Regions from separate parts of the Paraburkholderia terricola genome, predicted to be linked through region 4. Evidence: riboswitches for the same ligand, from Rfam matches in the RefSeq annotation. Region 4 holds a riboswitch; each other region holds the start of a gene.

Region 1 (7,513 bases), on a different replicon from region 4:
CGATCGACGCGCGCGGATCGGCCACCAGCTTCGCGCCCACCTCGCGGCCGCCGTTGATCAACGCGGTCAGGCCGGCCGGCGCGTCGCCGAATTCCTGCAACGCCTCGTTGAGAATCTGATTGACGGCGAGCGCGGTCAACGGCGTTTTCTCCGACGGCTTCCAGATCACCGCGTTGCCGCACACCAGCGCGAGCGCCGCATTCCACGACCACACGGCCGCAGGAAAATTGAACGCCGAGATCACGACGCAGGTGCCCATCGGGTGCCAGGTCTCGGCCATGCGATGGCCCGGTCGCTCGGACGCGATCGTGAGGCCATACAGTTGACGCGACAGACCGACCGCGAAATCGCAGATGTCGATCATCTCCTGCACCTCGCCCATGCCTTCCTGGAGGATCTTGCCGGTTTCAAGCGTGATGATGCTGCCGAGCGCCTGCTTCTTTTCGCGCAGACGGTTGCCGAGCAAACGCACCAGTTCGCCACGGCGCGGCGCCGGGACGTCGCGCCAGGCGGTGTACGCCTGTTTCGCCTGGGCCAGGGCCGAATCGACTTCCGCCACCGTGTTGCTGGCCACGCGGCCAATGAGTTCGCCGGTGATGGGCGAATGAACCGCGATGTCGCCGGCCTGCGCCGCGTGGGCGATGCCGAGGTCGGCGAGGATGGTGGAAGCGTTCATGTGAATCCCTTTAATTTCCGATGCGAAACAAGAGTAAGTTAGGAAACTATACACGCGGGCTTTCATGGCGGCAAGGGCGTTTGCCCGGAAGTGACGCGCGGGAACCGTCGCGTGCGCTTGCTGGGCTTGAATAGCGGACCGAATCCATCGTGGCGCACGAATGCCGCCGATGCCCGCGCATGCTCTTGCGACGGCAGGCGCGCATTGCCCCTATTCGTTTCTTATTGGAAATACGAGTTGCCGACAGCCGCAATGATCCGGCACGCGACTGCGCGCTTGCCCGAACGCAGACGAGCGAGGAATTGGACAGCAAGAGTCGGAGTGCGCGGCGTGGGGCGCCTGCTTACACTTGATGATGACTCGATGATCGCTTGACGGAGACGGCTCATGAGCACAATTGCGAAGGATCGACACCCGGATGCGGAATCGGCGGAATCGGCGGAATCGGCGTTGGCAATGCGGCCAAAACCTGAACGCGCCGCCGCGCCCGATGCAAATTCCTCTATTGGCTCGCTTGCGCAACGCATCGACCAGATCGACTGGTTCGACGCCGAGGAAGAACTGAACGCGTATGGCTGCGCGATGCTGCGCAATCTGCTCACCGCGCAGGCATGCGATGCACTGACTGCGCTGTATCCGCGCGATGCATTGTTTCGCAGCCGCGTGGTGATGGCGCGGCATGGTTTCGGCCGAGGCGAATACAAGTACTTTGCTTACCCGCTCCCGCCGCTCGTCGCGGCGTTGCGCAGCGAGCTTTACCCGCGTCTCGCGCCGGTGGCGAATCGCTGGAACGGGGCGATGGGAATCGACGTCCGTTATCCGGCCGCGCATGCGGAATTCATCGAGCGATGCCATGCCGCCGGGCAGACGCGCCCCACTCCATTGATGCTGCAATACGCCACGGATGACTACAACTGCCTGCATCAAGACCTCTATGGCGAACACGTGTTTCCGCTTCAGGTTGCGATTCTGTTGTCCGAGCCGGGGGAGGATTTCACCGGCGGCGAGTTCGTGATGACCGAGCAGCGTCCGCGGATGCAGTCGCGCACGGAAGTCGTGCCGCTCGGCAAGGGCGACGCCGTCGTGTTCGCGGTGCATCATCGGCCGGTGCAAGGCACGCGTGGACCGTACCGCGTGAACTTGCGGCATGGCGTGAGCCGTTTGCGGTCGGGACAGCGGCACACGCTCGGCGTGATTTTTCACGACGCGACGTGATGCGGGCGCGCGCAGCGCCGCTGCGCCGCCGCCGCCGCGAAAACCCGACTCCTGCAATTTTGGCTAGATATCATCCGGGAAAACCCGAATCCACCGGACGCGCAGCGCCACCTTCAGCCGCGCGTCCGGTCTGTCGCAATCGGCCACAAGCCGGTCGCGACCATTTAGCCTGGATATCATCGATCATGATTGCTGCCGCGTTTTCGCGCGTCGCCGACCGCCTGCTCGCCGCGGACCCGGGACTCGTGCGTCTCCATACCGCGCTGCGTGTCGCGCTCGCCTGCCTGCTCACCGGCATGGCCAGCATCGCGTGGACGGTCTTCCATCATCAACCGATCACCCTTGCCGCGCCCGGCGTCCTGTTCGCGATGGTCGCGCCGCTGTTCGTGCGCGATGCAAGGCGGTCCGCATGGTTCGGCTCGCTCTTCTCTCTGTATTTGTGCGCCTGCGTGTGCTTCGCCGCGGCGAGCGTGCTGAGTCCTTATCCGCTCGCCGGAGATGCCGGCTTTCTCGTCGTGATGTTCGCCGGCATGCTCTGCCAGGCCTGTGGTCCGCGTGCGCTCGGTTGCGCGCTGCTCGGCGTGGTGTGCTTTTATCTTGGGTTGTATCTGCACCCTTCGCGGCTGCACCTCGTGCAATCGCTGTTGCTCTCCGCTTTCGGCCCGTTGATGGTCGCGCTGGTCGGCCGCGCGATCGTGCCGACGCGACCCGCCGCCAGTTTCCGGCTTGCGATTCATGCGGTGACGCTGCGCGCGTCGCGCGTGCTGCATGCGCCGGATGCGGCACGACTCTCGGTGTTGAACGAAGCCGCGCTCGCGCTCGAAGAGCAACTGGCGTTGCTGAACCCACCCGACGCCGACACGATTCGCGAGCGCATCGTCGAAGTGGAAGTCGCGGCGGGACAGCATGCGTTGGTGTCGGCGTCTGCGTATGGCCGCGGGCAAGCGAATGCGGACGTGCTGCGTCAAGCGATCGAACGGCTCGAGGAGATCGCGCACTGTCGAGAGCGGCGGCGCTTTGAGCCTGCGTCCGGCGACGCTCCGGCTTCAGCAGTGCAACGATTCGCGGACCTGCGCGCCAGGCTCTGCTGGTTGCCCGCCACCCGCGCCACGACAGCCGCGTTTCTCGCGATGCTGATCGGCCAGTCGCTGTCTCCCGAGCGCTGGTTCTGGGCGGTCATCACGACGTTCGTGGTATTTCTCGGCACACGCTCACGCGCGGACACGATTTATCGCGGTGCGCAGCGGCTGGCGGGAACGCTGGCCGGCGCGCTCGCCAGCGTGTTGCTCGTCGCGCCGCTGCACGATTCGCCGATGCTGCTTGTGGCCGCCATGGTGCTCTGCGTGTTCGGCTGGGCTTATTACATCCTGAGCGCGTATGTGCCGGGCGTGTTCTTCATTACCGTGCTCGTCGGACTGGTGTATGGCGAGTTGGGCTTCGCGATGGGGCCGTTGGTCGAATTGCGGATCGAGGAAGTGCTGGTGGGTTGTCTCGTGTCGTTCGCGGTGGCGGTCCTGATGATGCCGCTCGCGGCGAGCCGTCATGTGGAGATGAGGCTTGCGGCTGTGCTGGGTGCGTTGCGCGAGGTCGTGCGGCTGGGCGGGTCCGCTGCGCTGGCGGCGGATGCCGCTGTCGCCATGCGCAAGCTCGACCGCGGTTGGCATGAGTTGCGAATCGCGCTGAAGCCGCTGCAAATGCAGCGCGTGGTGGCGTGGAATTCTGGTGTCGAGTTGGCCACCGGATCGCTGCTGTGCTGTTTGCACTGGGCGCGGGTGTTGAGTGATTCTGCTCGGCACGGGGTGTCGGGTGAAGTGGCGCTCAATGCCGCGAATGTGCGCGCGGCGCATGTGGAATCGATCGTGGCGCGGCTTGATTCGTTGATCGCGCGTTATAGCGGTGCGGCTACTGGTTCTGTGGATGGCGGGTTGGATGAGCGTGTGCCGGTGTTGCCGGTTTTCGATTTGGAGGCGGCGGCTCAGGCGCCAGTGCTTGCGCAACTCGACGGCGCCGTTGCGCAATTGTTTGAGCGGCTGACCCAGCCGGTCGGGGAAAGGCGCGGGGTGTTCGATTGGGTGTTAAGGGTTGGAGCGCGCAGGGCGTACGCTGTGGCGTCGAACAGCCCTCGAAGCCCTGGCGACTAGTTCAGCGAAGCCGCGAGGACGGTGGTAACCAGTTGGCCCACACAGGCAATAAAAAGCCCGCACGAGGCGGGCTACAGCCAGCAGGCATACGTCAACCGGCGCAGTCGACGGAGCCCACACTCTTCATCAACAGAAAACCATCAAACGGACTTCACCGCCGCCCGCCCCGCGCCTATCCGCGTCAATCCGCTGTGCTCCACCAGCGCGCCGAACAGCAGTCCGATCGTCGTCCACATGATCACCTGCATGCCGATCGCCGCGACGCGGAACTTCCACAGCAGCACGGCCGGGAAAGCCGCCGGCACTTCGTTGATTGTCGGCATCGACAATTGCACGGCAGCGATGATCGCGACGAACACCACGCCGCCCACGATCGAGCCATTCCACGCGCCCAGTTTCATTACCGCGCGACGCCGCACCTTCAGCGAAAACACCATCGCGGTCAGCGAGATCGCGATCATCAGGAAGAACAAGCCGGTGCGCGTTCCGATCGTGTCGGGGTCGCCCACCGCCGGCGGATTCGCCGGGTACTTGATGTTCGGGACGATCACCAGCGCGATGAACGCGCCGAGCGCAAGCCATGCCGACAACGCACGCGCGCTCAATGCGCCCACCCGTCCATAGGCGTAGGCGAATACGAGCGCGAACAATCCGCCGAACGCCGCGCCATACGTGACCACGCCGGTCAACAGCCCCAGGCCCGCCTGCGTATCGCGGCTAACGAGGTCTTCGTGTTCATGCGCCTCGCCGCCCTCGGCCGCCGCCGCGGCCTTTTCCTCGAAGGAAATCGCCTGATCGACCTGCGGCTCGCCCGCGAGCCGGGCGAAGCCGAACGTGAGCAGTCCCGCGGCGATGCCTGCGAGCATCCCGCGCAATAACAACTTACCAACCATGTCGAACTCCGTTAGTGGCAGGGAAAGCCGAGCAGATGGCGACCGTCGTGCACGAACTCATGCACGTACATGCCGGGCACCAGCGACGTGGCGCCCTGTTCCGCTCCAACGAAGTAAAGCGCGAGCAACAGCAGCAAGCCGCCGAACACGACCCAAGGCAACAACTCGCGCAGCGGAATCGGCGTGGGTTGAGCGGCGGGCGGGTTGGCGGGATCGAAAACAGCTTCGGTCATGATGGACATCTCCTGGGGGTAGCGCGCCCCGATAGTCGATTGCAAAGGAAGGCTGCGAAGCTCAGGTCTGGCTTTCGGCTCGTGATGCCGATTACAGTGGCGCGACCGCGCCGGGCTCTCACCGGCTTCCGCACTTCGCAGTGCCGCTATTCTACGCGCTAAACTCCGGCACTCGGTAGCGCAACGCGTCCATGCGGGCGTTCTGCCTTGGCGTGCCTCTATGGAAGTCATCGAATGGACACAAGGCTGTTACTGGTCAGCCACGCATCGACCCCCGCCATGCGCGCGGGCCGCTTTCCCGCCGACGATCCGCTCGACGCTCGCGGCCTCGCCGAAGCCCAGGCCGCACGCCAGCGCCTGGCGATTGCCGACGCCGCCGCGGTCTTCGTCAGCCCCGCAGTTTGCGCGCGCGATACAGCGCTGGCGTTGGGCCTCGCCGCGACGGTCCACACAGCGTTGGCGGAGATCGACTACGGCGATTGGCAGGGACGCCGCCTCGCCGATCTCGCGAATGAAGCGCCGCAGCACCTCGCTGCCTGGCTGCGCGATCCCGACTTCGCGGCGCACGGCGGCGAGTCGTTCAGTCAACTCGTGAAGCGCCTGGGAGAATGGCTCGATGCGCTGGACGGCGCGATCAGCGAAGGAACGACCGGTACAACAAGCGCCCCGCGTCAAAACCCGCGCAACGTGGTCGCCATTACGCACGCGCCGGTGATTCGCGCGGCGCTCGTTCACGCACTCGGAGCATCGCCCGCCGTATTTCCACGCATCGAAATCGCCCCGCTGTCGGCGGTCGAATTACGGCGTTCATCGCGCGGCTGGACATGGTGGCCCGCGTCGCACTGACAACACCAGCGCGACGCCCGCCGTCGGATTTGAAATCCACGCATATCGGCCCGCTTGCCGCTCATTGACCCGACACCACCAGGCGCAGCCTCGCTGAACCCGCCGGCGCCAGCGTGATTTCGGTCCGCTTACCCGGCGCGCCTAAATAAAAGTGCTGACGTCCCGGCGAATTCTGATCGTGGGTCGCTTCGGGCAGACACGACGCGATATCCGCCGCGACGGCCTGCAGCGCGTCCGCGCTCGACCCGGCGTCATGATGCGGCGTCCACGTGCATTGGTAGCTGCCCCCGCTCGCCGAGCATTGCGCATCGTCGCCGTAAGGTTGCGCGACGCCCTTGCCGTCGTCGGGCGTCAACGAGGCCAGGCCGCCTGGCGCAGCCGCCACGATGCGTTTGAGCGATGCGCACGGACTGGGCGCATCGTCGGCATTCGCGCTGCCGGGCAGCACGGCGCCTAGCGACGCGGCTGCAAACGTGGCGGCGAGGAAGCGGGCGGGGTTCATATCGGCGCGATCCCTGAAAGCGGTCGACAGGCTGACAGCACTGTCCGTACCCGTGGCGCTCGGACCGAGGCACGCGACGGTTGGGCACGCATCTTGCGCGCCCGCCGTACCGGCCCACCAAATGCCGCCACTCAATCGACGTGAATCGCCAAGCCATGTCAACGAAACCTGTCACCGACACGCCGGCCCGCCTTTCATCAGGGATCGAAGGGGTCGACAACATCCTGGGCGGCGGCTTCACGCCCCGCCGCATGTATCTCATCGAGGGCGCGCCCGGCACAGGTAAAACTACCCTAGCCTTGCAGTTTTTACTCAAGGGTGTCGACGAAGGGCAAGCCGGCCTCTACATCACGCTCTCCGAGACCCGCTCCGAACTGATCTCGGTCGCGGACAGCCACGGCTGGGATCTCAGCCGCTTCTCGATTCTCGAATTGCTCTCCGACGAGGGCCTCGACCCGCAATACGAGCAATCCGTGCTGCACCCGGCCGAAGTCGAACTCGGCGAGACCGTGCACAACGTCATTCAACAGGTCAATGATGTCAAGCCCACGCGCATCGTGCTCGACAGTCTCTCGGAACTGCGTCTGCTGTCGCAGAACCCGCTGCGCTACCGGCGGCAGATTCTCGCGCTCAAGCGCTTTTTCGCGACCCGCGAATGCACGGTGCTGCTGCTCGACGACAACACCTCCGACACCGGCGACGTGCAGTTGCACAGCATCGCGCACGGCGTGATCAGCCTCGACAACATCGTGCACGACTACGGCGGCAACCGGCGGCGGCTGCGCATCGCCAAGATGCGCGGCATCAAGTTCCGCGAGGGGTATCACGACTTCACGCTCGACACCGGCGGCATTCGTGTGTATCCGCGCCTCGTCGCCGCGGAACATCACGCGGAATTCGACCCGAACCCGCTCAGCACGGGCACGCCGGGCCTCGACGCGCTGCTGGGCGGCGGCCTGATCCCCGGCACCAATGCGCTGATGATCGGACCGTCCGGCGTGGGCAAG
Region 2 (7,513 bases), on a different replicon from region 4:
GCCGAGGCCGATCACCGTCAGACGGCCGCGTGCGCGGCCGATCGTGTCGGGATCGATCGCCAACGGCGCCACTGCGAGCGCGACGCCGCTAGTCGCGTCGTCATGCAGCGTTTCGTAGGGAATGCGCAGCGCGGCATGCAGCAGGTTGCTGGGCCGCTCGCCGTCTTCGGGATGCGTTTGAGTGAAACGCAGCGGCACGTTCAGACTGGCGGCGGCCTGAGCGAGCGCCTGGTCCGCCATGTGTTCAGACGAAGCCAGCAACGCCGCGAGAGAAAGCACCGCAAGACCCTGCGCATCCAGCGCCTCACGCACGCGCGCTTCGATCTCCGCACCCGCACCCGACACCGCCACCACCACACTGCGCGGATGAATCACCAGTTCGTCATCACGTCCGCTCCACGCTCGCGGCGTCACGCGAATCGCGAGACGCGCCGATGCCGAGCGCGGCAACTGCGCATCGTCGAGCCACGGCGCTTCGCCTTCGATCCGCGTGCTCTCGCCGGCCAGCAGATCGGACACAAAGCGTTTGCCTTGGCCGAGATCGGCGAGCGCATAGCCTTCGGGCGGATTGAGCACGCAGGTGCCGAAGCGCAATTCGCCGCTCGTCGTGATCGCCGGCGACACGGCCAACGCGGCGGCAATCACGCGCGCCATCACGTTGACGCCGGCGAGACCGCCGAGCAAGGGCACGACCGCGCTGCCGTCCTCCGCGACGGCCAGCACCGGCGGCTCCGCGCCCTTGTTCGCGAGCAACGGCGCGACGCAACGAATCACGATGCCCGCCGCGCACAACGCGACGATCGGCGTGCCGCGCGCATACAACTCGCGCAGATGCGCGCCGAGTTCGCTGTACGAGACATCGGCCGCGACGCGTCCCTGCAACCCATGCACCTGGCTATTCGCGTACAAAGCTTGAATGCGCCGCGCGGTCGTCAACGCGCCCGCGCCGAGAATCACGATCGCGGGTGGCGTCATCCTTGCCATTTTTCCCCCGGCACGACGAGCAGCGAGAAATACGGCGACGCCATCGGATCGACTTCCGCGAGCGGCACGATGCGCTGATTGCCCATCGTCGCACGCTCGACGTAAAGCGCGCGCCGCGCGAGACCGAGTTCGCCCAGCACGCGCCGCACCTTGTCGAAATTGCGGCCGAGTTTCATCACGACGGCGGCGTCGGCATCGGCGAGACGGCGGCGCAATTCGTCCTCGGGCAGCACGCCCGAGAGCACGGAGAGGCTCTGGTTGCGATAGACGAGCGGCGCGCCGAGCACGGCGGCGCCGCCGAGCATCGAGCACACGCCGGGCACGACTTCGCTCTCGTAGCGCGCCGCGAGCCGGTCGTGCAAATACATATAGGAGCCGTAGAAAAACGGATCGCCCTCGCAAATCACGGCCACGTCGCGGCCCGCATCGAGATGACCGGCGACGATCTCCGCCGCCGTGTCGTAGAAGTCGGCGATGATCGCTTCATACGAGAGCGGCGGTTCGAGCGCTTCGGTGGTGACCGGATACACGAGCGGCAGATGCTGCTGCGCGTCGTGCAAATGCGCTTCGATGATGCTGAACGCGTTGCCTTTCTTACCCTTCGCGACGAAATACGCGACCACGGGCGCCGCTTTCAGCAGACGCAGCGCCTTCAGCGTGATGAGTTCAGGGTCGCCGGGGCCGACGCCGAGTCCGAACAAACGTCCTTGCACGGTCATTTATTCGACCTCCGTCGCGAGCGCGTTCACGGCGGCGGCGGCCATCGCGCTGCCGCCGCGTCTGCCGTGCACCACCACGTAGGGCACGCCGCGGCTGTCGTCCGCGAGCAGCGCCTTCGATTCGGCCGCGCCGACGAAGCCCACCGGAAAACCGAGAATCAGCGCGGGCTTCGGCGCGCCGGCATCGAGCATGTCGAGCAAATGAAAGAGCGCGGTCGGCGCATTGCCGATCACGACGACGCTGCCCGCGAGTCGCGGACGCCACAATTCGAGCGCGGCGGCCGAGCGCGTGTTGCCGAGTTCGCGAGCGAGCGCCGGTACGTCGTCGTGGGTGAGCGTGCAGATCACTTCGTTGTTCGCGGGCAGCCGCGCGCGCGTGATGCCTTGCGCGACCATGCCGGCATCGCAGAGAATCGGCGCGCCTTGCGCGAGCGCCGTGCGGCCCGCGGTGCCCGCGCCTGCGGAAAATTGCAGGGCGTCGACGATATCCACCATGCCGCACGCGTGAATCACGCGCACCGCGAGTTTTTCCAGGTCCGCGGGGATGCGCGATAAATCGGCTTCCGCGCGGATCGTCGCGAAGGATTGGCGATAGATCTCCTGACCGTCGCGAATGTAATCAAGCATCTATGGGCTCCGGGCCAGGTGGTCGAGCAGGTCGGCGGCCTGGTCGATCGTCAGTTGGCGCGCGACGCACTGGCCGAAATCCGAGTGGCCGTCGTCGCGTCGATAAAGGTCGTAAGTGCCGGGCGACACAGCCAGCAGTGTGTACGGCGCACGATGCGCGGCGGCGCACGAGCGCGGGCAGCCGCTCAGATGGACCTCGACGTTCTCGGGCAAGCGCGCGGCGAGCCGCAGTGCGTCGGCCTTGGTGTCGGCGAGGCTTTTCGCGCAGCCTGGCGAGCCCGCGCAGGCGATCAGACGCGTGATGGCTTGCGTGGCATCGCAGGCGAGGCCCAGCGTGTTCAGTGCGGTCAGCACGGCTGGCACGGCGTGCGCCGCGATGTCGGTCAGCAGCACGCTTTGCCACGGCGTGACGTGCAGCGTGCCGTTGCCTTGCTGTCGTGCGAGCGCGGCGAGGGCATGCAGGGTGGCGGCGTCGAGGCGGCCTAGCGGCGGCTGGCCGCCTACGTGCCAGGTCTCCGTCGTGCGTTGGGCGTGCGCGCCGAGACGACGCGCGGCATCGGCCGGTGTCGCGCGATGCCAGGACGCGAGCGACGCGTCGCGTGACAGCGGGAAATCGACATACGTTTGCGCGCGCTGCAATACGGCGTCGACGGAACGCGCGGCGAGCAGGTGACGCATGCGCGTGGCGTCGGCGGCGGCGAGGTCGAGAAACGAGTGCAGCAGCGCGCGGACAAGCGCAGGGACTTGCGATGACGACACGGCGGCTAATGCGCCTGCGTCGTCCACGCGACGAGCTTGTGTCGAGTCATCGCAACCGGCAGCCGGGTTTTGCGGTAACGCCACCGCTGGCGGGCAACCCGCAAGACCGAACACGAACCGCACACCGTCACGAACTTGCGACGCCGCGAGCCACATGTCATGCGGATGATCGAGCCTCGCCAGGCGCTCGCCGCCATCCACCAGCAGCGCGAATTTCGGCGACAACGCCGCGAAGCGCGCTTCGCCTTGCAGCAGCGCCAGCAGTTCGGCGCACAGCGGCCTCGTGTCGAACAAGGCGAAGGGATCGCGCCCGGCGGCGGGGCTGATCATCACGTTGCGCACGTCGTCGGCGGCCGCCGCGCGGAGCGAGTTGGAAGCCGGCGCGGCGCGCTTCGCCATCGCATCCGAACCAGCCGCCGCGTCGGGCGCCGCTCCATCGGGCCCAAGCCCCGCCGCCACCAACGCCGCGCTCAACGCCGCTGCCTCGCCGCCACGCACGCCGCGCACCTGCAGGTTCGCGCGATTGGTCAACTCGATCACGCCGGCCGCATGCCGCGCGCTCGCCTCGGCAATCGCCTCGGCCTGCGCGGCGCTCAACTCGCCGCCAGGCAGCTTGATCCGGCAGATGCCGCCGTCGCGCGCGGCGACGATGCGCAGCAGCCCCGGACACGCCGAGGGCCGTGGCGCTGGGGCCGCGTCGGGCAAAACGGTGGAGGGCGAAACTTGATTCAAGACGGACACCGGGTTTAGCGTCGCGCGAAAGCCCGAGCAAGCCGTGAGGCGGGCATTGCTGCGGCATCGGTACACCCCGCCCGATGCAGGCTGGCACGAACAGTCTCGCCGGCAGGTCTCCTGGCTGGCAGGTCATGGTCCGCCGCTGCCTTCCCGGTGAAACCAGTGGCGCGGAGCGCAAACGGACTCGCTGCATACAGTTGCGGGGGCAGCCACAGTGGCACTGTGTTCCCTCTTCGGCCCCGAAGGGCACCGGCGGCTGTATTATGCCTTTTTTCGGACAGCACAACGAGGCTGGACGCTTTGACCGGCGTGGCACAGCGCATGATTTGAAGACACAGAATGAGGATGGATGCATGCCTGCGTGGCTGACGGTGGTGGGCATGGGCGATGACGGCTTCGCCGGTTTGGGACGGCCCGCGCGGCGTGCGTTGCTGGAGGCGTCGGTGATTTACGGCGGCGAGCGTCATCTGGCGATGCTGCCCGCGCGCCTCGCCGCGCGCCGCGCGGCATGGCCGCGGCCGTTCGATCTCGCGCCGTTGCTGGCCGAGCGCGGCGCTTCCGTATGCGTGCTGGCGAGCGGCGATCCGATGCTGTTCGGCGTCGGCGCGACGCTCGCGCGGCAGTTGCCGGCCGGCGAGTTGCGGGTGCTGCCCGCGCCGTCGTCGCTGTCGCTGGCGGCGGCGCGGCTCGGCTGGCCGTTGCAGGAGGTCGCGACCGTGTCGCTGGTGGGGCGGCCGCTGCCCGCGCTGAACGCGCATTTGCACGACGGCGCGCGCGTCTTCGTGTTGAGCGCCGATGGGCGCACGCCCGCGGCGTTGGCCGAACTGCTGAATGCGCGCGGCTTCGGCGCGACCCGCATGATCGTGCTGGAACATCTGGGCGGCGAGCTGGAACGTCGCATCGACGGCCGCGCCGATCAGTGGTCCGCTCCCGATGTCGCCGCGTTGAATCTGATCGCGCTCGAATGCCGCGCGACCGAAGGCGCGCCGCGTCTGCCGCTGACCTGCGGCTTACCCGACGACGCTTTCCGCCACGACGGCCAGTTGACCAAGCGCGACGTGCGCGCGATCACATTGGCGCGCCTCGCGCCGACGCCCGGCGAATTGCTGTGGGACGTGGGCGCGGGCAGCGGCTCGATCGGCATCGAATGGATGCGCGCGCATCCGACCTGCCGCGCGATCGCGATTGAAGGGCACGCGGAGCGGCAGCGTTTCATCGAGCACAATCGCGACGCGCTGGGCGTGCCGGGTCTGCAACTCGTGGCCGGGCGCGCACCCGAAGCGCTGCAAGGGCTGCCGGCGCCGGACGCCGTGTTCATCGGCGGCGGCGCGACGGCGGCGGGCGTGCTGGAGACGTGCTGGGCGCGTCTGCGCGACGGCGGCCGGCTGGTCGCCAACGCGGTCACCTTGCAAGGCGAGGCGGCGCTCGCGGCCTGGCGCGAGCAACATGGCGGCACGCTCACACGCATCGCGCTGGCCGACGCGCAACCGCTCGGCGGCTTCGATACGTGGCGCCAGGCGTTGCCGATCACGTTGCTGGACGTGACGAAGGCCGCGCGTGAAACCGATACGGCCGCCATCGCGACGTCATCCGAATCACGGCGACAACCGTAATGCGCGAAGAAACGCCCGAACAACCCGCGCCGCTGCGTAGCGGCTATACGACCGGCAGTTGCGCCACCGCGACGTCGCTCGCGGCGGCGCGTCTGCTGCTCGCGGGCGTCGTCAGCGAGGTTGCGGAAATCGTCTTGCCGAAAGGCCAGCATGTGCCGATGCCGCTGGTGTACTGCCGCTTCATCGCTGACGGCGCGGGCGGCGCGGAAGCGGGCACCGTGAAAGATGCCGGCGACGATCCCGACGTGACGCACGGCGCGATTGTGTTCGCCCGCGTGCGGCTGCTGACCGAACCGGGTGTGATTTTTCGCGCGGGGCCCGGCGTCGGCACGGTGACGCGCGCGGGACTGACGCTGCCGGTCGGCGAGCCCGCGATCAACCCGGTGCCGCGCAAGATGATGACCGACCATCTCACCGACCTCGCCGCCGAGCACGGCTACGCAGGCGGTTTCGAGGTGACGATCGGCGTCGAAGACGGCGAGGCGCTCGCGCTCAAGACGATGAACCCGCGCCTGGGCATACTCGGCGGCCTGTCGATTCTCGGCACTACCGGCATCGTGCGGCCGTTCTCGTGCTCGGCCTATATCGCGTCGATCCATCAGGGCATCGACGTCGCGCGCGCGAACGGCTACACGCATCTCGCCGCCTGCACCGGCAACGCGAGCGAGGACGCGATGCGCGCGCATTACGGCCTGCCGGATATCGCGCTGATCGAGATGGGCGACTTCGTCGGCGCGGTGCTCAAGCATATGAAGCGCGCGCCGGTCGAGCGGTTGAGCGTATGCGGCGGCTTCGGCAAGCTCAGCAAACTCGCGGCGGGGCATCTCGATCTGCATAGCCGCAATTCGAGCATCGATCTGGAACGGCTCGCCGTTTGGGCCGCCGAAGACGGCGCCGACGACGCGTTGCAGGCGGCGATTCGCGCGGCCAATACGAGCCAGCAGGCGGTCGCATTGGCGCGGGCGCAAAACGTGCCGCTCGGCGACATCGTCTGCCGGCATGCGCTTGAAGTGGCGCGCGCTATCGTGCCGCCGCAGGTCAACGTCGAAATGTTCGCGATCGACCGCCAGGGCAATCTGATCGGAGCCGCGCAATGACGCGTGTCCTGCTGCTCGGCGGCACCGGCGACGCGTTGCGGATTGCGCGGCAACTCGGCCGTGAGCACGTGTACAGTCTCGCGGGTCTCGGCAAGGTGCCCGACGATCTCGCGTGTACGGTGCGCGTGGGCGGCTTCGGCGGCAGCGAAGGGATGGCGCGCTATATCGAGGCGCAACGCATCGCGCTCGTGATCGACGCGACGCATCCCTACGCCGCGCAAATCAGCGCGAACGCCGTCACGGCGAGCCGCGCGGCGCGCGTGCCGTGCTGGGCGCTGCGCCGCGAGGGCTGGCAGCCGCAAGCCGGCGACGATTGGCGCAGGGTCGGCGATTGGGCCGAGCTTACGGCGGCGCTTGCTGCGTTCGAGCGTCCGCTATTTACATTGGGACGCGAACCGCTCGCGCATCTCGACGACATTCCGGCGCATCAGTTCTGGACCGTGCGCTGTCTCGATCCGCACGAAGGCAATGCGCGGGCGCGAATTCTGGCGGCGCGCGGACCCTTCACGCTCGAAGGCGAGCGCGCGTTGTTCGCCGCCGAAGCGTTCGACGTGGTGGTCAGCAAGAACAGCGGCGGCGGCGCGACCGAAGCGAAGCTCGAAGCGGCGCGCGAACGCGGTGTGCCCGTTGTCATGCTGCGCCGCCCGCCGTTGCCCGCCGTGGATCGTGAATTCGAACGCGTGGCCGATCTGCTCGAAGCGTTGCGAATCGCAGTTTGAACCGCGCATGCATCGCATGCCGCAATGAATCATGGAGTGTTGAATGACGGTGTTTTTTATCGGCGCGGGCCCCGGCGATCCCGAACTGATCACGGTGAAAGGACAGCGCCTCGTGCGCACGTGCCCGGTGATTCTGTATGCGGGCTCGCTCGTGCCGGCCGCGGTGCTTGAGGGCCATGCCGCGCGGCAAGTGGTCAACACCGCCGAGCTCGACCTCGATCAGATCGTCGCCTTGCTCAAGGACGCACACGGCCAGGGCC
Region 3 (7,513 bases), on a different replicon from region 4:
CATTGCCGTCCTCAAAAGGATGAATCGTCTCGAACCACAGGTGAGCGAGTGCTGCCTTGACCAGATGGTCGTGCTCGGTCGTTGCGTTGAACCAGTCCAGGAACTGCTGCATTTCCGCCGGGACCTGGGCCGAGGCCGGGGCCTCGTAGTGGACCCGTTCGCGTCCAACGCGGCCGCTGACGATCTGCATTGGCTCGGCATGCTCGCGATAGGCCCCGACAAGGATTTTGACCATGCCTGAGTAGCCGGTAGGAAAGAGAGCCGCCTGCCAGGCGCACAAGCGCTCGTGTGTGAGCGCCGCTTGCCTTTGCCGCACCGCGTCATCCATGATGTCGAGCAGGCCTTCGACGCTCCGCGGCGCGTTGGGGCCATCCTGATTCCCGACGCCGAGTCGCCGTGCCACGGACGAACGCACGGCGGTGAGGTCGATGCGTTCGCCTTCGATGGCTGCCGTCGCGACCGCATCCTGGCTCCAGGCCTCGGCGGCGAGTTCGAGGCGCTGTTCGAAGCCGAGACTCGCCAGTTTGCCTTCAACGATGCCCTGAGCCCGGTGCGCGCGGGCCAGTTCGCCGCCGACGCGAATAGCGTCGTAGTGCATGCCGGGCCACGTGGACGCTTGCCAGATGAGAGGGTGGGTGGATGTCATGACGCTCGGTGAATATTGAGGCGATTACGGGCTCTAATCGACTCATATCGTGAGTCGAATACCAGTATAGCCGACCGTGAGGCGATTGCGCGCCTAATCGCCTCAAATCATGAGTCGATTAGGCGCGCCTCGCGCATCCTGCGACTCGCTTGCCGCTAACCCAGCGTCTTTTTGCCTTCCGTTTCAACTTCCGGCCAGCGGTTTTCAAACACGCAATCGGCGAGCGCCATGCGGCTGGCCCAGCGTTCGGTTTCCAGCATCGGCTGGTTGTAAAACGCCTCGACGTGCCCGAGACACAGAATCGCCACCGGCCGCGCGCCCTCGGGCATATGCAGCAGCGTGCGCACCACGTCGACGTCGAATAGCGACACCCAGCCCATTCCCAAACCTTCCGCGCGTGCGGCGAGCCACATGTTCTGGATCGCGCACGCCACCGACGCGAGATCCATCTCGGGCAACGTGCGGCGCCCGAAGATGTGCCGCTCGCGGCCGTCCATCAACGCCATCACCAGCAGTTCGCCGCAGTCCCGCATGCCTTCCACTTTCAGTTTCATGAACGCCTCGCGCCGTTCGCCGAGGGCGTCGGCGGTGGCGAGCCGTTCGCTTTCGACGGCTGCGTGCAAGGCTTCGCGCAACACCGGATCGGTGATGCGCGCAATCCGCCACGGCTGCATATAACCGACGCTCGGCGCATGATGCGCGGCGTCGAGCAGGCGCTGCAACACGGCGGGGTCGACCGGATCGCGCACGAAGTGGCGCATGTCGCGCCGCTCGTGAATCGCGCGGTAGACCGCCTCGCGCTCGGCGTCGTTAAAAGGCTTCGCCATGGAACAGGGCGGCCGCGAAAGCCGGGTTGGAGGGCCAATAAGCATGCATGTACGTCGCGACGATCGAACCGACGCGGAACACGGCCTCGCCGGGTGCGTCACCCTGTGGCCGGGTGGCCGAACGCAGCGGCGTGAGCGGCGTCGTCAGCTTCGAATAGTGGAACGTGTGGCCGGTCATCGGGCCGTGCACGCTGTCGATCTGTTGCATGCCGAGCGCGGTGAAGCGCGTTTGCATCGTTGCGTGGCCGGGCAGCAGGCCGAGCATTTGCGTGCTCACGCCATGCGTATCGGTGAGCTGTTCGAGCAGATACAGCATGCCGCCGCATTCGGCGACGAGCGGCTTGCCCGCCGCCGCATGCGCGCGGATCGTCGCGCCGCTGCGCGTGTTGCTTGCGAGCGCGGCGGCGTGCAGTTCGGGATAGCCGCCGGGAAGATAGAGGGCGTCGGCATGGTCGGGCAACGGATCGTCCGCGAGCGGCGAGAAGTACACGACCTGTGCGCCGAGCGCTTCCAGCAGCGTGACGTTGGCCGGATAGACGAACGAGAACGCGGCATCGCGCGCGATCGCGATCCGCTTGCCTTCCAGAAGACGCGGCGGCACGTCCGGCGCAGGCTCGCCGAATTCGACCGGCGGCGGCAGTTCGGCCAGCGCGGTGTTCGCGAGCGCATCGGCGGCACGGTTCAGCCGCGCGTCCAGGTCGTCGATTTCCGCCGCCTGATGCAAGCCGAGATGGCGGTCGGGCAACTCGATCTCGTCGTTGCCGCTGACGTGTCCGCACCAGCGTATGTCCGGCGGCAGCGCTTCCTCGAGCGTCCGCGCGTGCCGCGCGGAGCCGACGCGATTGGCGAGCACGCCGTAAAACGGCAGCTCGGGCCTGAATCGCGCGAGCCCGAAGGCGACCGCGCCGAAGGTCTGCGCCATCGCCTTCGCTGAAATCACCGCGAGCACCGGCACGCCGAACACGGCGGCGAGGTCGGCGCTGCTCGGCGTGCCGTCGAATAGACCCATCACGCCTTCGATCAGGATCAGGTCCGCTTCGGCCGCCGCCTGCGCGAGCAGCGTGCGGCAAGCGGCTTCACCGACCATCCACAGATCGAGCGACAGCACGGGCGCGCCGCTCGCGCGCGCGAGAATCATCGGGTCGAGAAAATCCGGGCCGGTCTTGAACACGCGCACGCGCCGCCCCAGCCGCCGATGATGGCGCGCGAGACCCGCGGTAATCGTGGTCTTGCCTTGACCCGAAGCCGGCGCGCTGATGAACAGCGCGGGACATGCCGTCGAGGTCGTTCCGTTCGGGAACGCCCCTGAAGAACTGCCCTCGGCGGGCGCTCCGGACGAAGTGCCTTTCGGCTGCGCCTCCGAAGCGCTCTTATCGGGGCTCGCGCTCATCGCTCAGAACTCCACGCCGCGCTGCGCTTTCACGCCTTGCTCGCGGTACGGATGCTTGACGATGCGCATCTCGGTGACGAGATCGGCGGCCTCGATCAACGCATCCGGCGCGTGACGGCCGGTCACCACCACGTGCAGCATCGGCGGGCGAGCGTTGATCACGGACAGCACCTCGTCGAGCGGCAGGTATTCGTACTTCAGCACGGTGTTCAGCTCGTCGAGGATCACCATCTGGTAGTCGCCGCTCTCGATCATCCGGCGCGCTTCGTCCCAGCCCTTGCGGGCGGTGGCGATGTCGGCGTCGCGGTTCTGCGTGTTCCAGGTGTAGCCATCGCCCATCGTGACGAAATCGCAATTGGCGATCGCGCCGAGAAAACCGCGCTCCGACGTGTGCAATGCGCCCTTGATGAACTGCACGACGCCGAGGCGCATGCCGTGTCCGAGCACGCGCACGGCCATGCCGAACGCGGCCGTGGTCTTGCCCTTGCCGGTGCCGGTGTTGACGATCAGCAAGCCCTTTTCGACGGTGGCGTTGGCCTGTTTTTTCTCGTGGCCTTCGCGCCGGCGTTCGGTCATGCGTTGATGCGATTCGGGATCGGTTTTCATGGAAGGTCCTGTTTCTCGGTGTCGTGGGTTGTCGGTTCGTGTTCGGTCCGGGCGATGATCGAGGCAATCGCCACGGTCACGCCGGCATGCGCGGTCTTGCGGACGAGGAGTTGGGCGTTGGGTACAGCCGACGCAGCCGACGCAGCCGACGCAGCCGACGCAGCCGACGCAGCCGACGCAGCCGACGCAGCCGACGCAGCCGATGCAGCGGACCCGGCCGACACGTTAGCCGCGCCGAGCAGCGCGCACGGCTCGCAAACGCCGTCCACGCCGAGATGCTCGCGTGCAACCGCCGAAGGCTCGGCCACGGGTATCGCCGCGATTTGCTCGCGGCTGAAGAGTGCGATCGGCAACGCGTGGCGTGCGCAGAATTCGAGCAGGCCTGCTTCGTGGGCTTTGCTGTCGATCGAGGCGATCGTGCTGATTTCGTCGAACGTATGCGACCCGAGCGCGGCGCGCACGGCCGTTTCGATCTGCACGGCCGAGGTGTGCAACCGGCAACCGACGCCGACGCTCAGCGTTTTCATGGGCACGCTCCGCGCCAAAGCCAGCGACGCGACGCCGCCGATCACCACGATCGCCGGCGAGCCGAGCCCGGCGCGAGACACCGTATCGGCGAACTCTCCAAGCCGCGCCAGCGCATGCCGTTGCTCGGGCCGCGTGGCCGATTCGATCGCGGCGCACGGCGTATCAGCGTTCATGCCGGCCGCGAGCAACGCCCCGACGATATCGCTCAAGCGCCGCATGCCCATGTAGATCACCAGCGTCATGCGCGTGGCGACGAGCGCGGCCCAATCGGGCTCGCCGCTGCCGGCGCTATGTCCGGTGACGAACACCACGCCTTGCGCATGATCGCGATGCGTGACCGGAATGCCGATCGCCGCGGGCGCCGCGATGCCCGCCGTGATGCCGTTGATCACTTCGGCGTCGATGCCCGCTGCTTGCAGCGCCTGCAATTCCTCGCCGCCGCGCCCGAACGCGAACGGATCGCCGCCTTTCAAACGCGCGACGCTGCGCCCGGCCCGCAGATGCGCGAGCATCTGCACGATGATCCCGGCCTGCGGCGTGGACGGATGTCCGCCGCGCTTGCCGACGTAAATCACCAGCGCGTCGGCGCGCGCGAACTGCAATACGTCGGGATTCACCAGATCGTCGACCAGCACCACGTCGGCTTGCGCGAGCGCGCGGGTCGCCTTGAGCGTCATCAGTTCGACGTCGCCGGGGCCCGCGCCGATCAGCCACGCGCGGCTCATCGCGGCATGCATGGCGCGCGCCATGTCGTGACGGACGGGAAGGGCCGAAGCGCCAGGAGGGCGTGCGAGCCGGCGGAAAGGGAAGAACTCATGCGGTGCTACGGATATCAGGCATGACGTAATGCGCCGCTTCACCAAGATACATGCAAGCGGGGACCACGCCGTGCTTCAGCGCCATCACATCCGTCCCTCGCGGATTCCGGCGGCCGGCAGCGTGACGTTCGCTGCCTCCGCGTCTGGCCGGTATCCGGGCTGGCGGCCTCATGCGCTTTGCCTTCCCGTCCGCATTCGTCGGACAGTGGCATCGAAAACGCATGCGCGGCGCTATAAAACCCATCGAGCGCCGCAGGTCGCTTACCGTTGCGGGGACAGCACAGGTTGAGCGCGGCAAGCGCGGCCTGTTTCCCGTTTAACTGCACACGCGAATGCATGTGCGGGCACCAAACGCGCGCTTACGATAGCACATGACGCCCCATCCGATAAGCGCCTCCGTCCTCGCGTTTTCTTGACTGCGCCGGGTCGCGGGCCTACACTCGCACGCACTTTGGTGCTCGTGTGCGCGCTCCTGCGCATGCAGTTAAACGGGAAACAGGGCGCCCGCGTTCAAGGACCGGGTCAACCTGTGCTGCCCCCGCAACGGTAAGCGAAATGCGGTACGTCACGTACCGCGGAGCCGGCTTCGATGTCCACGCGCAAGGCCGCGTCGGCATACAACCACTGGGCGAGAAATCACTCGCACGGGAAGGGGAAGCGGCGCTTTCGCCAGCCCGGATACCGGCCAGAGCACGCAGGACGAACGCCGCGGGGATGCGGCATGCGTTCATGACCTCACCCCGCTTGCTGTCTTTCCCTGTTGCAGCAACGCCGTCGATCGAATGGACCTCACGATGCAAACTCAAATGCGCAAGATCCCCGTCACCATCGTCACGGGCTTTCTCGGCAGCGGCAAGACCACGCTGCTTCGGCACATTCTTCGGCATGCGGGCGGCAAGCGCATTGCGGTGATCGTCAACGAGTTCGGCGAGCTCGGCATCGACGGGGAAATCCTCAAGGGCTGCGGAATCGGTTGCGACGAAAACGGCGTCGAAACCGAAGGGCAACTGTATGAACTGGCGAACGGTTGCCTGTGCTGCACCGTGCAGGAAGAATTTTTTCCGGTGATGGAAAAACTCGTCGAGCGCCGCGAGCAGATCGATCACGTGCTGATCGAAACGTCGGGCCTCGCCTTGCCCAAGCCGCTGGTGCAGGCGTTCAACTGGCCGCAGATCAAGAACAGCTTCACGGTGGATGCGGTGGTGACCGTGGTGGACGGCCCCGCCGCCGCGAGCGGCCAGTTCGCCGACAACCCGGCCGCCGTGGATGCGCAACGCAAGGCCGATCCGAATCTCGATCACGAATCGCCGCTGCACGAACTGTTCGAGGATCAGTTGTCCGCGGCCGATCTGGTGATTCTGAACAAAACCGATTTGCTCGACGACGCGCGGCAAAGCGCCGTGGAAGCCCTCATTCGTGAAGAGATTCCACCGCAAGTGAAGATCGTGCGCGCGCAGATGGGCCAACTCGATCTGCACACGTTGCTGGGTCTCGAGGCGGCTTCGGAAGAAACCATCCACTTGCGCCACGATCACCACGGTTCCGCCGACGACGCCGATCACCACCACGACGAATTCGATTCGGTGGTGGTGCAGGCGAGCGCGCCATCGCGCGAAGCGCTGATCGCCGCTTTGCAAGGGCTCGTCGAAACGAACACGATTTACCGCGTCAAGGGTTTCGCGGCTTTGCCGGGCGCGCCGATGCGTCTGGTGATCCAGGGCGTGGGCCGGCGTTTCGATAGTTATTTCGATCGGCGCTGGCAGGCGCATGAAACCGATGCGGGACTGCAAAGCCGCTTCGTGCTGATCGGCGAGGACCTGGATCAGCACGCGCTGCAACGCGCATTCGACGCGGCGCTCGGTGTGGCGTCGAGCGCCGAAGCGCAACAGGCGTAAGCGCTCATGCATCTGCTGCGCACCACGCCGGGTGGTTTTGTCGACGACACGCAAGGCGTGATCCGCATCGATCAGCGGCCCGCCGATATCGTGGTGCTCAGTTCCGCCGACACCACGCTGTCGCTGCTCGCCAGCGTGTTTCCTCGTCTCGGAGACGGCTTCCCGAGCGTGAGGCTCGCGAACGTCACGTATCTGCGGCAGCCGGCCTCGGTCGATTTTTATGTCGAGGACGTGTTGCAGCATGCGCGCGTCGTGGTGGTCGATCATCTTGGCGGCGAAGCCTATTGGCCCTACGGCATCGAGCAGGTGGTCGCGCTCGCCGAGCGCAAGCAGCAGACGCTCGCGATGTTCTCCGGCGATCTCCAGGAAGACCCGAACCTGCTTGCGCGCAGCACCGCGAGCGCCGATCTGTGCCATCAGCTATGGCGTTATCTGCGTGAAGGCGGCCCGCAAAACGCCGAGGCGTTTTTGCGCTGCATCGCGTATCGCGGCTTCGGTTGGGGACGCGAGCCCGCGCCGCCGCGCGCGTTGCCGGCCGCGACGCTCTACCACCCCGAGCGCGACACGCCGACGATCGCCGACTGGCAGGCGCGCTGGCGGCAAGACGCGCCGGTGGCCGCGATTCTGTTCTACAAGGCGCATCTGCAAGCGGCCAATACGGCGGTGTTCGATGCGCTGATCGACGCGCTCGATGCGCAAGGTCTGAATCCGTTGCCGATCGCGATTACGTCGCTGAAAGACGCGATGAGCCGCGAAGTCGTGCAGTCGCTCTGTGCGCAACATAACGTCGCGCTGGTGCTGAA
Region 4 (7,513 bases):
GACCTGACCCGCCGACGGCTGCAACAGACCCGCGAGCGTGGCGAGCAGCGTCGTCTTGCCCGCGCCGTTCGGGCCGGCGACGCACCAGAGTTCGCCTTCGTAGAACGTATGCGTGAACGCTTCGAGCAAGGTGCGCGTGCCGGCACGCAAGGTCAGGCGTTGCGCGCTGAGCGCGGCGTGGGAGGCGTCGTGTGCTTTCATCATCGGCGCCTGTGCAGCAGCATCCACAGAAACACCGGCACGCCGATGATCGAGGTGATCACGCCGACCGGCAACTGCGCCGGCGCTATCGCGGTGCGCGCGATCAGATCGGCGCCCATCACCGCGACGCCTCCGCCGAGCGCCGCAGCGGGCAGCAGCATGCGCTGATCGTTGCCGAACGCGAGCCGCAGCATATGCGGCACCACGAGGCCGACAAAGCCGATCGTGCCCGCGGTGGTCACCGCCGCAGCCGCCGCCAGCGACGCCACCAGGTACACGCGCAAGCGCAGCGGCACCACGGCGACGCCCAACGCTTGCGCGGCGGCATCGCCGCGCAACAGGACATTGAGCCGCGGCGCGGCGGGCACGATCGCAAGCAGCGCGACGGCGAGCACGGCGAGCGCCGTCCACGGCATCGCCCCGCCGTTGAGATCGCCGGTCAGCCAGAACAGCATGCCGCGCAAGCGATTGTCGGGCGCGAGGTTCAGCAGCAACGTGATGAGTGCGCCCCAGCCCGCCGCGATCACCGCGCCGGTCAGCAGCAAACGCGGCGACGTATCCTGCGGCTCGCCGCGCCACAGCTCGCGGCGCGCGAGGCCGAGCACCAGCAGGATCGACACGAACGCGCCGGCGAATGCGCTGGCGTCGACGATCCACCACGCGCCACCCGCGATCATCGCGACGAGAGCGAACGTCGCCGCGCCGCCTGACACGCCTAACACGTAGGGTTCGGCCAGCGGATTGCGCAACAGCACTTGCAGTAGCGCGCCGGCCAACGCGAGCAACGCGCCGCATGCGAAGCCCGCCAACGCGCGCGGCAAACGCAGCGTGCGAACGATCTCGGCGGTCAGATCGGCGGACCCGCCATGCGCCGAGGACGAGGGCATCAGCGCCGCCAACACGCGGCCGGGCGGAAGCGCCACGCTGCCCAGTGCGAGCGACGCCATCAACACGACGAGCGCGACCACCGCGAGCGCAAGCCAGATCGCGGCGGCACGCTTCGCATTCATGACGCGCATCGTGCTCGTGGTTGGGGTGGTCGAACTCGAACCGCGGTTCATCGGCGCGTGCTCATGCAGGAACGTTCGTCACTGCTGCTGCCAGCCAACCGTGACATACGCACCGCGCCAGGGCGAGTTATACGAGTAGGCCGTTTCATAGTCCTTGTTCAACAGGTTGTGGATTTGCGCGGCCACGTACCACGCTTTCGTGATGTTGTAGCGCGCCGACAGATTCACCACACCGTAGCCGCCCAGCTTGCCGCTGCTATCTTCGCGCGCGCCGCTCACGATCCACTCGCCGCCCACGCGCCAGCAGGCGATGCTGCGATTCACCGCGAGCGATCCGAAACGCCGCGCGCGCCGCAGAAGGTCGGCATCTTTGTCGAGGTCGACGGGATTTTGCAGCGTCAACGACGCGCGCACGTCCGTCTTGCCGACATGGCCGCTCCACGATCCTTCGAGTCCCTGCACCTTCGCATGCCCGACGTTCTCGGCCAGATAGATGCCGGGCGTCACCTGCTGATAATCGATCAGATTCGAATAGCGCGTCTGGAACGCGCTCAGGCGCATCACGCCGAGCGCGTTCGACGCGTACTGCAACGCGGCCTCGATCGAATGACTGCGCTCCGGCTCGATCGACGCGTTGCCGCTGTACGGATAGTACAGATCGTCGAAGCTCGGCGCGCGAAACGAATCCGAATAGCTTGCAGTCGCCTTCCAATGGCCGGTGATGTCGAAACCGTAGCCGAGATAGTAACTGTTCGCTCCGCCGAAATCGGAATACTGGTCGCGCCGCACATTGGCCTGAATCTGGTTGCGCCCAAAGCGCCCCGTATAGCCGACGAAACCCGAATCCACATGACGATCCGGCGCCGCGAACGTATCCGAGTCGAGGCTTTGATCGAGATGCTCATAGCCCACCTGCAACTTCTGCTGCGCGGCGAACGTGAAATCGTTCTGCCACGTGTACTGGCGATTGTCGGTATCGAAGCGGCCGTTATAGATGCCGTTGGTTTTCGACACGCTGCGGTCGTCGCCTTCGGAGACGATGAAGTGGGTGGTCCACCAATCGGTCAGCTTGCCGTTCGCGAACACCGACATCTGACGCACCTTGCTATACAGATTGTTTGAATCGGTCGGCACGCCATACGCGTTGTCGTAACTGTTGTTGCCGTTCGACTGGAAATACGTGACGCCCGCGTTCCATTGGTCGTTGAACCTGTGACGCAGCGAAGCCGAAATGCTTTCGTTCAGATAGCCGTTTGCGTTCGGATTGGCTTGCGGCGCCTCGCGCGGATTCAGCGACGAGAAGCCGTCGTCCTTCGAACGGGCGAGCGACAGGTTGAAGGTGGTGGCGCCGTCCTTATCCAATGCGCCGTTCACGCCGGCCTGCTGCGTCTGCGTGTGATAGCTGCCGTAGCCCACCGAAAAGTTGAAACGCGGAGGATGGTCGCCACCGTCTTTCGTGAACACCTGCACCACGCCGCCGATCGCGCCCGAACCGTATAGCGCGGACCCGTTGCCGTTCACCACTTCCACGTGATCGATCTGGTCGAGCGGGATCTGCGCGAGTTGCGATGTACCGAGGGTCACCGAGTCGACCCGCACGCCGTCGATCAGCACCAGCGATTGCGTCGACGACGCGCCACGCAAAAACAGACTCGTGGTCGAACCAGGGCCACCTGTACGCGAGATTTGCGCGCCGGGGGCGAGTTGCAGCAGGCCGGGCAAGTCGGTCGCGGTGCTGTCGGCGATGTCCTGCTGATCGAACAGCGCCGTCGGCGGAATCGCGTCGGCGAGCGCTTGCGGGCCACGCCCCGCCGTGACGACCACCGGCGACAACACGATGGGCGATGAACCTGCAGCCGCGGCAGCCGCGGACGAGGTGGAAGAAGACGCATCGGAAGAGGTGGAAACAGCAGCGGCCTGAGCGTGCACGACGAGCGGCACGCCCGCAAAAACGAGCCACGCCGCGCGAGCGATGGGGGACAGCATGGGATGACATTCCTGTGGGTAACGTGCGCGGCCCGCTTCCCCGCAGGCCGATGCGTAACGAGGCGCCCGCGCTTTTCAACGTTTTCGCGGACGTTCCTCTCCCTCTGGCCGGTATCCGGGCTGGCGACACATCGATCCCGCCTTCCCACGCGTGACGCGCAGTGGCACACTCGCACGTTCAGCTTCGAACACGCGATCAGGACCGACCTGCATGATGAATGCGGTCGCTTACCGTTGCGGGGGCAGCGCAGGTTCGCGCGTTCTGGCGAACGACGCGCCCTGCTTCCCGTTTAACTGCGCGCACTATGAAAGCGCGCGCGGGCACCAGAGTGCGGCCAGTTTAGGAGCGGCCCCCGAGCCCGTCAAGAATCGTTGATCGTTGCGCGATCTGTTCGGTTAAGTGCGGGTTATTGTCCGATGCGCGAGTACTTTTTCATCATATGGTCGATCAATGCCTGCATAAAGCGAGGTTGTTACGTCTCGAAACGAGACAAATGTCGGAACCCGCGATATTCCGCGCTAAAATGCGATGTCTTTAGAGGACGCAGCACATGCTCACCGAACTCGAAACACTTTCACAGAACATCGGCAAGCTGATCGCGATCAGCCAGCGCCACAACGAAGCGCGCCTCGCGCTCGAAGAGCAGCTCGCCCAATCACGCGCCGAAGTCGAAGCCACGCGCACGGAACTTGCAATGCTTCGCGAGGAACGCGATGCGCTGCAAGCGGAACGCGACGCACTGTCGGCCAAGATCGACGACGCCCAGGTGCGGCTGAATGCGATTCTCGAGAAACTGCCGCGGGCACGCGCGCACAATGAGCCGGACAACCAGCTCGATCTGCTCGAGCCCGCTCAGCATCAAGCCGAAACCGGGAGCGACGTGACCCGCCACGGAGAAAACGCATGACCACGAAGCAGATCGAAGTGTCGATTCTCGGCGTGCCCTATCGTCTCGCCTGCTCGGCTGAAACAGAAGGCGCACTGCTTGAAGCGGTCGCGCGTGTCGACGCCGAAATGTCGAAGATCCGCAATAACAGCAACGTGCGCGGCACGGATCGCATTGCCGTCATGGCTGCGTTGTCGCTGGCATCGGAACTGCTTAAGCTGCAAAGCAGCGTGCGGCACGGAGAAGCATTTCCCGCTGAGGAAATCCGGCGTACAATGCATCAAATGAACGAGCAACTGGGTACTGTGATCGAGCAGTACAGCATGCAATAACTATCTAGTGGCCGGTCGCGAGATTGGCTGCGGATTCAAGCGAAGTGCATGAGCGGTAGTCAATAAGACTCGGCAAACGTTTGAATTCCATCGTTTTAGTTTCATCGGTTTAGCTTCCCTGCCTGGTTCGCCAAGGTCATATATTCCTTGAACCAATGCCATGTGCACGGTTGCGGAAATTTGTAGCACGGGTGTGCGCGTCACTCTGTCTGATGTACCCGAAGTGTTGCTAACTGCGACCAATTCTGAACCCCCGGTTCAGGATGCCGGCCTAGCGGCTAAGGCGGGGACCTTATTTGGAACGGCATCGGACTTCGGTTCGGTGCCGTTTTTCTTTGGGCCTCGATTTTCTTCCGCATCTTCAAACCCTTAACGTTCCAATTCGATTCATGCGCTACTGGCTAATGAAGTCCGAACCGGACGAAGCAAGCATCGACCATCTCGCCAACGCACCGCACCGCACGTTGCCGTGGACCGGCGTGCGCAACTATCAGGCGCGCAATTTCATGCGCGACATGATGCAGGTCGGCGACGGCGTGCTGTTCTATCACTCGAGTTGTCCCGAGCCGGGCATTGCGGGGCTCGCCGAGGTATCGTCCACCGCTTATCCGGACCCCACCCAGTTCGACACGAAGAGTCCCTACTACGACCCGAAGTCGTCGCAGGAAACGCCGCGCTGGATGCTCGTCGACGTCGTGTTCAAGAAGAAGATTCCGCTGATTCCGCTTGCCGCATTGCGCGAGCACGAAGGGTTGAAGGACATGCGCGTGCTCGCCAAAGGCAACCGCCTATCGATTACGCCGGTGACCGAAGCCGAATGGCGCTTCATCACCCAACGACTCATTTGACATTGCACGTGCACGCGGCACGTTACGGCGCAATCCATGCGCCGAACTGCGCGCAGCAAGGATCAAGCCTGTCAGGCAACGTCAAATTAGGGAACCAAGCTCAGGTTACAAGCGCCTAACGGACTCGCAAACGCTGGACCGCAAACGCCGTGCCATTGGCTCATGCCGATGGCGTCGCCAATGCGCGGCGTTCGCTCCGATCGTGCATCACCTGTTCAGGCAAGGAGTCCAACAATGAAGAAAAACACCGCACGTGCAATCGCGCTCGCTCTCGCATGCATCGCTCCCACCGCGCTTGCGCTCACGCCGGCCGTGGCTCGCGCGCAGAACGCGCCGCAGTATCAGCCGGCGGGCGTGCTGTCGCTAAACGCACAGGCCAGCGCGGACGTGCCGCAAGACGTGGTCGACATCACGCTGTTCTACGAGCAGGAAGCGAAGGATCCGTCGGCGCTCACGTCGACGTTGAATCAGCGCGCCGACTCGGCGCTGCAAAAAGCCAAGGGCGTGAACGAGGTGACGGCGCGCACGGGTTCGTTCTCGATCTATCCGTCCACCGATCGTGACGGGCGCATTTCCGCATGGCGCGGCCGCACCGAGGTCGTGCTCAAGTCGCGCGACTTCGCCGCGGCTTCGAAGCTCGCGGGCCAATTGGCATCGATCATGCAAGTCGGCAACGTACAGTTCTCGCTGTCGCCCGAAGCGCAGCGCGCCGCGGAACAGAAGCTCACCGGCGAGGCCATCAAGTCGTTCCGCGAGCAGGCCGCTTCGTCGGCGCAAGCGTTCGGCTACGGCGGTTATTCGATTCGTGAGGTCAACGTCGGACACAACGGCGTCATTCCGCGCCCCATGATGATGATGAGCGCGCGCGCCATGAGCGCCGACGCCAAGGTCTCGGCGCCCATGCCGATCGAAGGCGGCACGTCGACCGTGACGGTCAACGTATCGGGTTCGGTGCAAATGAAGTAACGCGTTTTGCGCTGAATCTCACGCACCGCTGTTAAAAAGCCACGGCATGCCGTGGCTTTTTAATTGACTACGAAGACAACAGATAGGGCGGCGCTCAGTTCGCGCCCGCCGCCACCGCCGGTTCGCGTCGCGCCCGGCGATAAGACCACACCAGCATCGCGATGCCCGCGACGATCATCGGCAGCGACAGCCACTGCCCCATCGACAGCCCCATTGCCAGCAGCCCAAGGAAGTCGTCCGGTTCGCGCGCGAATTCCACCGTGAAACGCGCGAGGCCGTAGCCGATCAGGAACACCGCCGAAATCGCGCCCAGCGGCTTCGGTTTGCGCGAGAAGAAGAACAGCACGAAGAACAATGCGACACCTTCCAGCGCGATCTCATACAACTGCGACGGATGACGCGGCAGCATGTGATATTGCGTGAACACTTCGCTCAGATGCCATTGCGCGCCAAGCTGCGGATGCGCGGCGAGCCATGCGGCGTCTTCCGGCGCGGCGCCCGGAAACAGCATCGCCCACGGCGCGGCCGGGTCGGTCACGCGGCCCCACAACTCGCCGTTGATGAAGTTGCCGAGGCGTCCCGCCGCGAGCCCCGTCGGCACCATCGGCGCGACGAAATCGGTGACTTGCAGCCACGAGCGTTTGCGCTGATGCGCGAACAGCGCCATGGCCACCGTCACGCCGAGAAAGCCGCCGTGAAACGACATGCCGCCCTCCCACACCTTGAAGATGTCGAGCGGATGCGCGAAATAAAAACTCGCCTTGTAGAACAGCACATAGCCCAGCCGGCCGCCGAGAATCGTACCGAGCACGCCGTAGAACAGCATGTCGTCGATGTCCTTCGCGGTCCAGCCTTGTGCGGCGACATACGGCAAGCGCAGCCGCAGCCGGCCGACCACGATCGCCGCGATGAACGCGACGAGGTACATGAGGCCGTACCAGCGCACGGCGAGCGGCCCCAGATGAATGGCAATGGGGTCGAAATTCGGGTGAATGAGCATCGTGTTGTTATGGGCGGTTCAGGTTCAGAAGCGGATTGTTCAAGCGATTGTCGAATGGCGGAAAGCGGTGCACGCAGCGGGCGGCGCATGCGTTGGACGGTGCGGCGCGCAATGCGTTCGCGGCCGCCCCGCTGCTAAAGACGCGGCATGGACTGCGCCTCGACAGTGGCCGCATGCGCGCGCACGATTTCGATGAAGCCCGCGAGCACCGGGCTCACCTCCGCGGTGCGCCAGACCAGCCCCGTTTCGATCGCGGGCACCGACTCCGAGAGCGGCCGGTACA

The links. A riboswitch is a leader RNA that binds a small molecule or an ion and turns the genes downstream of it on or off. The one in region 4 is predicted to bind cobalamin.
Region 1: another riboswitch for cobalamin. It lies ahead of CUJ90_RS24890 (CbtB domain-containing protein); the one in region 4 lies ahead of CUJ90_RS03665 (TonB-dependent receptor plug domain-containing protein).
Region 2: another riboswitch for cobalamin. It lies ahead of cobG (precorrin-3B synthase); the one in region 4 lies ahead of CUJ90_RS03665 (TonB-dependent receptor plug domain-containing protein).
Region 3: another riboswitch for cobalamin. It lies ahead of cobW (cobalamin biosynthesis protein CobW); the one in region 4 lies ahead of CUJ90_RS03665 (TonB-dependent receptor plug domain-containing protein).

What each region holds. Positions count from the first base shown of each region.
Region 1 covers NZ_CP024942.1:1,412,825-1,420,337, reverse strand. Annotated here, with positions in the region: gene amaB (L-piperidine-6-carboxylate dehydrogenase) at 1-676, opposite strand, end outside; gene CUJ90_RS24905 (2OG-Fe(II) oxygenase) at 1,064-1,891, shown strand; gene CUJ90_RS24900 (FUSC family protein) at 2,077-4,032, shown strand; gene CUJ90_RS24895 (CbtA family protein) at 4,173-4,925, opposite strand; gene CUJ90_RS24890 (CbtB domain-containing protein) at 4,937-5,158, opposite strand; adenosylcobalamin (AdoCbl) riboswitch at 5,178-5,316, opposite strand; gene CUJ90_RS24885 (histidine phosphatase family protein) at 5,393-6,004, shown strand; gene CUJ90_RS24880 (hypothetical protein) at 6,066-6,506, opposite strand; gene CUJ90_RS24875 (ATPase domain-containing protein) at 6,662-7,513, shown strand, end outside.
Region 2 covers NZ_CP024942.1:2,565,299-2,572,811, forward strand. Annotated here, with positions in the region: gene cobJ (precorrin-3B C(17)-methyltransferase) at 1-975, opposite strand, end outside; gene CUJ90_RS30125 (precorrin-2 C(20)-methyltransferase) at 972-1,703, opposite strand; gene CUJ90_RS30130 (precorrin-8X methylmutase) at 1,704-2,330, opposite strand; gene cobG (precorrin-3B synthase) at 2,331-3,830, opposite strand; cobalamin riboswitch at 3,915-4,093, opposite strand; gene CUJ90_RS30140 (bifunctional cobalt-precorrin-7 (C(5))-methyltransferase/cobalt-precorrin-6B (C(15))-methyltransferase) at 4,178-5,437, shown strand; gene CUJ90_RS30145 (cobalt-precorrin-5B (C(1))-methyltransferase) at 5,437-6,534, shown strand; gene CUJ90_RS30150 (cobalt-precorrin-6A reductase) at 6,531-7,253, shown strand; gene cobM (precorrin-4 C(11)-methyltransferase) at 7,297-7,513, shown strand, end outside.
Region 3 covers NZ_CP024942.1:3,012,533-3,020,045, reverse strand. Annotated here, with positions in the region: gene CUJ90_RS32075 (Fic family protein) at 1-646, opposite strand, end outside; gene bluB (5,6-dimethylbenzimidazole synthase) at 802-1,473, opposite strand; gene CUJ90_RS32065 (cobyrinic acid a,c-diamide synthase CobB) at 1,457-2,863, opposite strand; gene cobO (cob(I)yrinic acid a,c-diamide adenosyltransferase) at 2,867-3,469, opposite strand; gene cobA (uroporphyrinogen-III C-methyltransferase) at 3,466-4,722, opposite strand; cobalamin riboswitch at 4,944-5,182, opposite strand; cobalamin riboswitch at 5,251-5,519, shown strand; gene cobW (cobalamin biosynthesis protein CobW) at 5,610-6,710, shown strand; gene cobN (cobaltochelatase subunit CobN) at 6,717-7,513, shown strand, end outside.
Region 4 covers NZ_CP024941.1:836,261-843,773, reverse strand. Annotated here, with positions in the region: gene CUJ90_RS03675 (ABC transporter ATP-binding protein) at 1-204, opposite strand, end outside; gene CUJ90_RS03670 (FecCD family ABC transporter permease) at 201-1,262, opposite strand; gene CUJ90_RS03665 (TonB-dependent receptor plug domain-containing protein) at 1,290-3,197, opposite strand; cobalamin riboswitch at 3,287-3,541, opposite strand; gene CUJ90_RS03660 (ATPase) at 3,749-4,105, shown strand; gene CUJ90_RS03655 (cell division protein ZapA) at 4,102-4,416, shown strand; RNA gene ssrS (6S RNA) at 4,529-4,710, shown strand; gene CUJ90_RS03645 (EVE domain-containing protein) at 4,806-5,264, shown strand; gene CUJ90_RS03640 (SIMPL domain-containing protein) at 5,499-6,230, shown strand; gene lgt (prolipoprotein diacylglyceryl transferase) at 6,325-7,230, opposite strand; gene CUJ90_RS03630 (LysR family transcriptional regulator) at 7,365-7,513, opposite strand, start outside.